4 regions of the Rhizobium sp. 05N430 genome follow, and region 4 is predicted to be linked to each of the others. Evidence: predicted binding sites of a transcription regulator. Region 4 holds the regulator's gene; each other region holds the start of a gene.

Region 1 (2,197 bases), on a different contig from region 4:
TGTCGAACGTCACCTATCCGTCGGTTTCCGGCACCGGTGTCTCGCGCGATTTCGTCGAATTGCCGTCGCAGCTTTACGAGCACTGGCTGACCGTGCCCGCGATCCTCAAGCAATATGCGGTGCATTTCGAGACAGGCGAGCCGATGCCGCAGGCGCTGCTCGACAAGGTTCTCGCGGCGCGGACCTTCAATGCGGGCTTCAATACGGTGGAATTCACTTCCTCGGCGATCGTCGACATGGAATTCCATACGCGCGATGCCGTCGATGATCCGATGGCGGTTCAGGCGGAGGTTCTGGCCGAGCTCGGCATGCCGAAGTCGCTGGTCATGCGTCATGCTTCGCCGCACTTCCAGCATATCTTCTCCGGCGGCTATTCGGCCGGCTACTATTCCTACATGTGGTCGGAAGTGCTGGATGCCGATGCGTTTGCGGCTTTCGAGGAAACCGGCGATGCCTTCAACCGCGAAATGGCGGCGAAGCTGAAGGACAACATCTATTCGACCGGCGGCTCGCTCGACCCCGAAGATGCCTACAAGGGCTTCCGCGGCAAGCTGCCGAGCCCGGACGCGATGCTGGTCAAAAAGGGTCTGGCAACCTTCAAGGAGCTCTCGGGCAGCGATGCCTGAGCGCTTGCCATAACAAAACTGTCGCCGAAGTTTCGGCAAACCGTCATGTGGTCTTCAAGAGACTGACATGACGGTTGCCCAAGGCTGGGGCGGGACACTTCGTTCCCGCTCCTGAAGCAGCCGGGGCTTTGGCATGATCTTGAAAGAAACGACGCGCCGCCGGTTTTTATCCTCGGTCGGCGCGGTCGGTGGGTTTGCGGCGGCGGGCCTTGCGATGCCGTTCTATGCGCGTGGCTCGTCAAGCCGGCCGGTCTTTACCTCCGGCGTGCAATCCGGCGATGTCGATGTGGATTCCGGCGTGATCTGGGCGCGCGTCGACCGGCCCTCGCGATTGTTCGTCGAATATTCCACCACCGATAAATTTGCGAACGCGGTTCGGCTTGCATCCTTCGATGTCACGCCCGATACCGATCTTGCCGGCAAGGTGCTGCTTGAGGGATTGCCGCCGGATCAAGAGATCTTCTATCGTTTCGTGGCTGCAGACCTGCAGGATATCAACAGCCGCTCTGAGCCCATTCGCGGTCAGTTCCGCACGGCGCCGTCGACAAGGCGGGATATCCGCTTCGTCTGGTCCGGCGATACGGCAGGACAGGGATGGGGGATCGATGACGAGGGCATGCGGAGCTACCAAACGATCGCCTACCATCGGCCTGATTTCATGATCCATTCCGGCGACACGATTTACGCCGACAATCCGATCCCCGACGAGATCCGTCTGCGAGACGGCGGGATCTGGAAAAACCGCGTGGTCACCGACGAGAAACGGACGATCGCGCAGACGCTGTCCGAATTTCGCGGCCAGTGGAAATACAATCTGCTCGACGAGCATGTGACGGATTTCAACGCCGTCTGCCCGGTTTTCTACCAATGGGACGATCACGAGGTGCTGAACAACTGGTCTCCTTCCACCGATCTGAGTGTCGACGATCGCTACAAGGAAAAGTCCGTCTCGACGCTCGCTGCACGCGCCAGCCGGGCTTTTCACGAGATGACGCCGATCCGCTATGTGGCGGAGGAACCGGGGCGGATCTATCGCAAGGTTTCCTACGGCCCGCTGCTCGATATCTTCTTCGTCGACCTTCGCTCCTACCGCGGTCCCAACACAAATGGTCTCGACGGCGATCTCACGCCGCAATCGCGGCTTTTCGGTGAGGCGCAGGTGGCGTGGCTGAAGCGCGAACTTGTCCGTTCCACGGCAACCTGGAAGGTGATCGCCTGCGATCTGCCGGTCGGGCTGGTGATCTGGGACGATTATGGAAAGCGCAGCGGCAGTGAATCCGTCTCCAACGGCGATAACGGCGCGCCGCTTGGCCGGGAGCTTGAGTTCGCCGATCTGCTGCGCTTCATCCGTGACGCGGCGATCGGCAATATCGTCTGGCTGACAGCCGACGTGCACTATACGGCGGCTCATTATTACGATCCCGGCAAGGCCAGGTTTCAGGATTTCCTGCCCTTCTGGGAATTCGTCTCCGGGCCGCTTCACTCGGGCACCTATGGGCCGCAGGAGCTGGATGGCACGTTCGGCCCCGAGGTGCGCTTCATCAAGGCTGCGCCCGGCGGGATCGAATCCA
Region 2 (2,197 bases), on a different contig from region 4:
CGATCTTCCGGGCGCTGACCTTGCCCATCGGATGCAGCGAGTGAACGCGGAACGGCCCGCCCATGCCCTCTTCCATCATCAGCGCGATATTGGAGATGGCGATCGGCTCTGCCAGCACCGGCTCGAAGATGCCACGCAGCGCCTGTTCGATGCGCGGCATGTCGACAACATTGACCGGGCCGGTCACCGGCATGTGGAACCGGTACTCGTCCATCACATAGGGGTTGCCCCAGCGGTGTAGATTCGTGAACTGCGCCGCCGACAAACCGTCGGGATCACTCCGCTCGATATCGGCTTCCGAAAGTGGCGCCCGGAAGCCATCGAAATGCTGAACGATCGACGATGCGAGATAGCGGACATTCTCGCATGGCAACGTCGGAACCAGGCTGTAATAGTTTCCGAGCCGCGCCACTTCGATGCGCGGCACGCTGAACGGCTGGAACGTGCCGGAAAAGCGCATCAATTCCCGCAGTAGTTGCGCTTCAGATACCTCCGCGGAGAGGTGGAACGGCGCTTTCAGCACGCCATGAAAGCCGTAGCGGCGCGGCACGGCCGTGTGGAAGGCGATTTCGTGAATGCCGAGACCGCGAACGGCCGGCGGCTCCAGCATCTCGCCCGAAAAAACGTTACGGCCAAGCCAATTGGCCGCCACATGGCTGAGCGGATCGCTCGGCGAAGGCGTGAAGCAAATGGCATAGCGCATGCGATTTCCTCCATCTGAGAATGCGGCGCACGGCCGAATCCGGCGCCGTCGATGCGCAAGCAGATAGGTGATTTGCATGACAGAATAACGAAATATACTCTGGACGAATTCACGTTTAGCGTGAAGCGGCCGTGATATGGCTCGAAAGCGCGAAGCTTTCAGGCAGGTCGAAGGAGAGCTTTTCGCCTGCAATTGGTGCAACGACAGCTTCGGCAAGCCGATGCGCCAGGCCGAAGCTGACCTTGAAACCGCCGGTTAGCGCATGCAGATGCGCATGAAGCGGGTGCGGCCCCACCATGGGATCGCGGTCGATCGCCTTCGGCCGCAGCCCCGCCCAGCGCTCGATAACGCGCGCATCACGGAGCACCGGCACCATCTCGCGCGCAGCGGCAATAAGCGGATCGAGTAGCGCATCTGTGGACAACGGTTCCGCAAAGCTGTTCTCGCTGGTGCTGCCGACCGCGACATGCCCGCCCTCATGCGCGACGATATAGAGCCCGTCGCGGAAGATCGTCGGCATTGCGGGATCGACATCGGCTTTCAACAGCGCCGCCTGCCCCTTCACCGGTTGCCCGAGCGGCTGCGGCAAATCGGGCGTGAAGCGCTGAAGGATTGGGAACGATCCGTGCCCGGCGGCAATGATGCAATCGCCGAAGCCGATGCTCCGGCCGCCGATAACGGCAATCCGCGCCCCTGTATCAAGGCTGTCGAGCGCCGCCTCCTCCAGAAGCCGAACATGCTTCGCCCGCATCAGGAACGCCCGGAGGACGGCGATCAGCGCGCGCGGCGCCACCCGACCGGCCAGCGTATCGTGAACGAAGCCGCTCTCGCCTGCTGCCGCGTCTATCCAGCCCTGAACAGGTGGCGCATCGCTAACATGCCAGTGAAACGCCCGTCCCTGCTGATTCCAGTTGGTCTCGGCATCGGCGGAGTGGCGGAGCGCAATGGTCTTCAGATGCGGCTTCGGCAGCGGGATAAGACGGCCGGAGCGCCGGTAGCCGGCCGAAAGCCCGGTTGCCGCCTCGAGAACGGCGATCTCGCCTTCAAGGCTGACAAGCGCATCGAACTGGAACTGCTTCTTGGCATTCCATTTGTCCGGCATATGCGGCATCAGCGCGCCGAGCAGACCGCCGCTGGCACCCTGCCCGATCCGCCCGGCATCGATCAGCAACGTATCGATGCCCAGCCGCTCGGCGTGAACCGCCGCCCACAGACCCATGATGCCGCCGCCGGCGATCAGGAGATCGGCGGATTGACCGGAGAGAAGAGCCGGACTATCGGCTTGTGGCATGACAGATATCGATCCCGATCAGATTGGCAACAACAGCCAGCCGCTCGAATGGCGAGACGGCGATATGCCTTATTCGCAGGCCTTTGGCGACCACTTTTATTGCCAGACCGACGGCCGCCTGGAATGCGGCCACGTCTTCCTCGCAGGCAACGGCCTGCCGGAACGCTGGGCTGAAAAGCAGAGTTTTCTGATCGGCGAACTCG
Region 3 (2,197 bases), on a different contig from region 4:
TTCCTCGGCTGGGCGAATTTCGTCTTCGACACGCATTCGCCCTTCTTCGACAAGCCGGCCGGCGAAGTTCTGAGCCTGATCGTTTCGGGCCCGCGTCTCGACCCCAGCCAGTCGAACATCTCGCTTGCCTTCGACAATATCTGGAACAACTCGGCCTGGCAGCACGGCGACGTCTGGACCAAGCTTTTCCAGACCATCGTCATGGCCTTCCTCGGCACGCTGCTCGGCTCGCTCGTGGCGTTCCCGCTGGCTTTCCTGGCGGCGCGCAACATCACGCCGAACCGCTTGCTGAACCAGATGCTGAAGCGCTTCTTCGACTTCCTGCGCTCGGTCGACATGCTGATCTGGGCGCTGTTCCTAACGCGTGCTTTCGGCCCCGGGCCGCTTGCCGGTTCCGGCGCCATCTTCCTGACGGAGACGGGAACGCTGGGAAAGCTCTATTCGGAAGGCCTCGAGAATATCGACAACAAGCCGCGCGAAGGCATCAAATCGACGGGTGCCTCGACCATGCTCGTACATCGCTACGGAATCATCCCGCAGATCGTCCCCGTCATCGTCAGCCAGACGCTCTACCAGTGGGAGTCGAATGTCCGCGGCGCGACGATCATCGGCGCCGTCGGTGCCGGCGGCATCGGCCTGAAGCTTTGGGAAGCCATGCGTACGAACTCCAACTGGGAGAACGTCGCTTATATGGTCATCCTGATCCTGATCGTCGTCTTCCTGTTTGACATGGCTTCGAATGCGCTTCGCCACCGGCTGATGGGCAGCAAGACTCATTAAAAAGATGATGGCGCCCCGGCGTCATCATCATTCTGTCACGGAAATCTTTTAGCCGGGAACCAGCTTGCAGTCCGCAGTCAAATCACTGACATTGCGACCCCTGTTTCTGACGCTTTCCCGGGACAAGACCTTTGCGATACGCTCTCTATTTCACGCCGCCGCAGGATGATTTCCTGACGCGGGCGGCTGCCGAATGGCTCGGCCGCGATGCGTTTTCCGGCGAAACTTACCCGGCTCCCGAAGAGGCGGGGCTTCCTGCCGAAGAGCAGCTGGCACTGACCGCAGATCCGCGCCGTTACGGCTTCCACGCGACGATCAAGGCGCCATTCGCGCTTGCCTCCTCGGTGACCGAGAGCGACCTGATGGCCGTGGTCGAGGATTTCGCGGCCCGCACTCCAGCCTTCGAAATTCCCGAACTGGTGCTCGGCCAGCTTGGCCGGTTCTTCGCACTCGTGCCCGGTTCGCTGCATCCGCCGCTTCAGGATTTTGCCGCAAGCGTGGTAAAGTCCTTCGAGCCGCTGCGTGCCGCCCTGTCCGAGGCCGATATTGCCAGGCGCAAGCCGGAGAAGCTGACGGAAAGCCAGAGAGCCAATCTGATGCGCTGGGGCTATCCCTATGTCATGGACGATTTCGGCTTCCACATGACATTGACCGGCCAGGTTCCCGACGAGCGCTCGGCGCTGATGAAATCGATCCTGGAGCGGCGTTTTGGCGCTTTCACCGGCCGCCCGCTTCCCATTTCCGGCATCGCCGTCTTCACCGAGGAGACACGCGGCGCCGATTTCAAGGTTCATAGCCTTTTGCCGCTTACCGGCACCAAACGCTGAAAGACGATGCAATGACAAAAGAGACCGTGCTTTCCAACGCCCGCATCATTCTCGAGGATGACATCCTTCACGGCTCGCTGCTGATCCGCGATGGGAAGATCGCCGACATTTCCGAGGGCAACTCGGCCCATGGCGAGGATTTCGAGGGCGACTACCTGCTTCCCGGTCTCGTCGAACTGCATACCGACCATCTGGAAGGCCATTACTCGCCACGCCCCGGCCTGCGCTGGCACAAGACGGCAGCGATCCAGGCGCACGATGCGCAGATCGTCACCTCCGGCATCACCACCGTCTTCGACTGCTTGCGCATGGGCGCGGACGAGGATGGCGGCTTCGATCGCGGCGAGATGCGCGACATGGCAGACGCCATCCAGAAGGCCGAACAGGAAGGCCGCCTGCGGGCCGAGCATCTGCTGCATCTGCGCTGCGAGGTTTCGGCCGACAACGTCATGGAGCATTTCGCCGACTTCGAGAACGATCCCTATGTCCGGCTCGTCTCGCTGATGGACCACGCGCCCGGTCAGCGGCAATTCCAGACCATGGACCAGTACATCTTCTATTATCAGAAGAAGCGCGGCATCTCCGACGAG
Region 4 (2,197 bases):
CAAGGTTCACCGTCTGGCGCTGCCGGGCCGTGCGAAGGCCGGCGGCAACGCCACGGCTGCCCGCGCTCCCAAGCGTACGGCGGCAGCACCCCGCGCCCCAACCTACGCATCGCGTCTGGCGACGACCCGTACGGTCACCCGCCAGCAGGGCGCGACGATGCTGAAGGAAGAGATCGAGATCGACGTCATGGAGGAGATGGAATACCGTCCCGCCAAGAACGTGATCGTCCCGATTTCCCGCCGTCTCGGCCTGACGGAGCTCACCGAGCGCACCTGCAAGTGGCCGGTCGGCGATCCCTTGAAGGACGATTTCCACTTCTGCGGCTGCGAAAGCCCGGATTCTTCGCCTTACTGCACCTACCACCAGCGCCTGGCCTACCAGCCGGTCAACGAGCGCCGCAGGGCAGCGGCACGGGCAAACTGAGCCGGGTAAGCACAAACGAAAAACGGGCCTTACGGCCCGTTTTTTTGTGTCCCATACCTGAGAGCTTCAAGCTTCCATCGAATATCCAGCGCCGCGAACGGTGCGGATGACATCCTGCATGTTGGAGAAGTTCAGCGCCTTGCGCAGACGGCCGACATGGACATCGACGGTGCGCTCGTCGACATAGATGTCGTGACCCCAGACGCCATCCAGAAGCTGCGAGCGCGAGAAGACGCGGCCGGGAGAGGCCATCAGGAATTCCAGCAGGCGAAACTCGGTCGGTCCGAGACGGACTTCGCGGGTCTTGCGATGAACGCGGTGCGTCTCACGGTCGAGTTCGATATCGCCGCATTTCAGCACGGTCGAGAGAACTTCGGGCTTGGCGCGGCGCAGCATCGCCTTGACGCGAGCGACGAGCTCGGGCGTCGAGAACGGCTTGACGACATAGTCGTCGGCACCGGTCGAGAGGCCGCGAACGCGTTCGCTTTCCTCGCCGCGCGCCGTCAGCATGATGATCGGCAGACGCTCGGTCTCCGGGCGCATGCGCAGCCGACGGCAAAGCTCGATGCCTGATACGCCAGGCAGCATCCAATCAAGGATAAGAAGGTCCGGCGTCCGCTCCTGAAGGCGGATTTCCGCCTCATCGCCGCGCAGGATGGTGTCGACCTCGAAACCTTCGGCTTCGAGATTGTAACGAAGAAGCACGCTCAGTGCTTCTTCGTCTTCAACGACTGCAACTCTCGGGATCATTCTGTTCTGTCTCCTGAGGCCCGGTCCGGATATTATTCCGTGACCGCGCCGACGGTGTTGGCGGTGTCGTCCTTCGGACGCTCGCCCTCCGGCTGGGCGCCGGTCGCCATGTAGTAGATGGTTTCTGCGATGTTGGTGGCGTGGTCGCCGATGCGTTCGATGTTCTTGGCGCAGAACAGCAGATGCGTGCAGCTGGTGATGTTGCGCGGATCTTCCATCATGTAGGTCAGGAGCTCGCGGAACAGCGAGGTGTACATCGCGTCGATTTCCTCGTCGCGCTCGCGGATCGACTTCGCCTTGTCGGCGGCGCGCGTCGTGTAAACGTCGAGCACTTCCTTGAGCTGGACGAGCGCCAGTTCGGAGAGATGCTCCAGGCCGCGGCCGAGCTTGCGCGGAACGCCGGTGCTCTGCACGGCGATGACGCGCTTGGCGGTGTTCTTGCCGAGATCGCCGACGCGCTCGAGGTCGGCGGCGATGCGGATCGAACCCATGATCTCGCGCAGGTCCGACGCCATCGGCTGGCGGCGGGCGATGGTGACGATCGCCTTGTCGTTGATCTCGCGCTCGGCGTGATCGAGGATCACGTCGTCGGAGATGACCTTCTGCGCCAGTGCGCCATCGCCGTTGACCAGCGCGCGCACAGCGTCGGAGACCATCTGTTCCGCCAGGCCGCCCATTTCGGAAATGCGGCGGGTCAGGAACTTCAGATCTTCGTCATATGCAGAAAAGATATGTGTCGATGCCATGGGAAATGTCCTTGAGTGTCTCTATCGGAAGTCGTGACGCCAAAGATCAGCCGAAGCGGCCCATGATGTAGTCCTGGGTGCGCGGATCGTCCGGATTGGTGAACATCTTGTCGGTGTCGTTCTCCTCGACGAGGTTGCCGAGGTGGAACATGGCGGTGCGCTGCGAGACGCGGGCCGCCTGCTGCATGGAGTGCGTCACGATGACGATCGTGTAGCTTTCGCGCAGCTCGTGGATCAGCTCCTCGACCTTTGCCGTGGCGATCGGGTCGAGCGCCGA

The links. The regulator PhoB, encoded in region 4, activates phosphate uptake and scavenging genes when phosphate is short. The targets are predictions, from matches to a motif close to TGTCATNNANCTGTCAT.
Region 1: AC1DJO_RS11315 (alkaline phosphatase D family protein) is a predicted target of PhoB. The motif match lies at 683-699, and genes of this name have one in related genera.
Region 2: AC1DJO_RS00050 (DUF1045 domain-containing protein) is a predicted target of PhoB. The motif match lies at 780-796, and genes of this name have one in related genera.
Region 3: AC1DJO_RS13845 (DUF1045 domain-containing protein) is a predicted target of PhoB. The motif match lies at 803-819, and genes of this name have one in related genera.

What each region holds. Positions count from the first base shown of each region.
Region 1 is NZ_JBFTMO010000004.1:175,100-177,296, reverse strand. Features, by position in the region: gene AC1DJO_RS11320 (M3 family metallopeptidase) at 1-626, shown strand, start outside; gene AC1DJO_RS11315 (alkaline phosphatase D family protein) at 760-2,197, shown strand, end outside.
Region 2 is NZ_JBFTMO010000001.1:9,622-11,818, reverse strand. Features, by position in the region: gene AC1DJO_RS00050 (DUF1045 domain-containing protein) at 1-703, opposite strand, end outside; gene AC1DJO_RS00045 (NAD(P)/FAD-dependent oxidoreductase) at 819-1,994, opposite strand; gene mnmC2 (tRNA (5-methylaminomethyl-2-thiouridine)(34)-methyltransferase MnmC2) at 1,993-2,197, shown strand, end outside.
Region 3 is NZ_JBFTMO010000005.1:219,110-221,306, forward strand. Features, by position in the region: gene phnE (phosphonate ABC transporter, permease protein PhnE) at 1-780, shown strand, start outside; gene AC1DJO_RS13845 (DUF1045 domain-containing protein) at 912-1,607, shown strand; gene AC1DJO_RS13850 (alpha-D-ribose 1-methylphosphonate 5-triphosphate diphosphatase) at 1,619-2,197, shown strand, end outside.
Region 4 is NZ_JBFTMO010000003.1:509,040-511,236, forward strand. Features, by position in the region: gene AC1DJO_RS09945 (GcrA family cell cycle regulator) at 1-424, shown strand, start outside; gene phoB (phosphate regulon transcriptional regulator PhoB) at 491-1,174, opposite strand; gene phoU (phosphate signaling complex protein PhoU) at 1,207-1,920, opposite strand; gene pstB (phosphate ABC transporter ATP-binding protein PstB) at 1,967-2,197, opposite strand, start outside.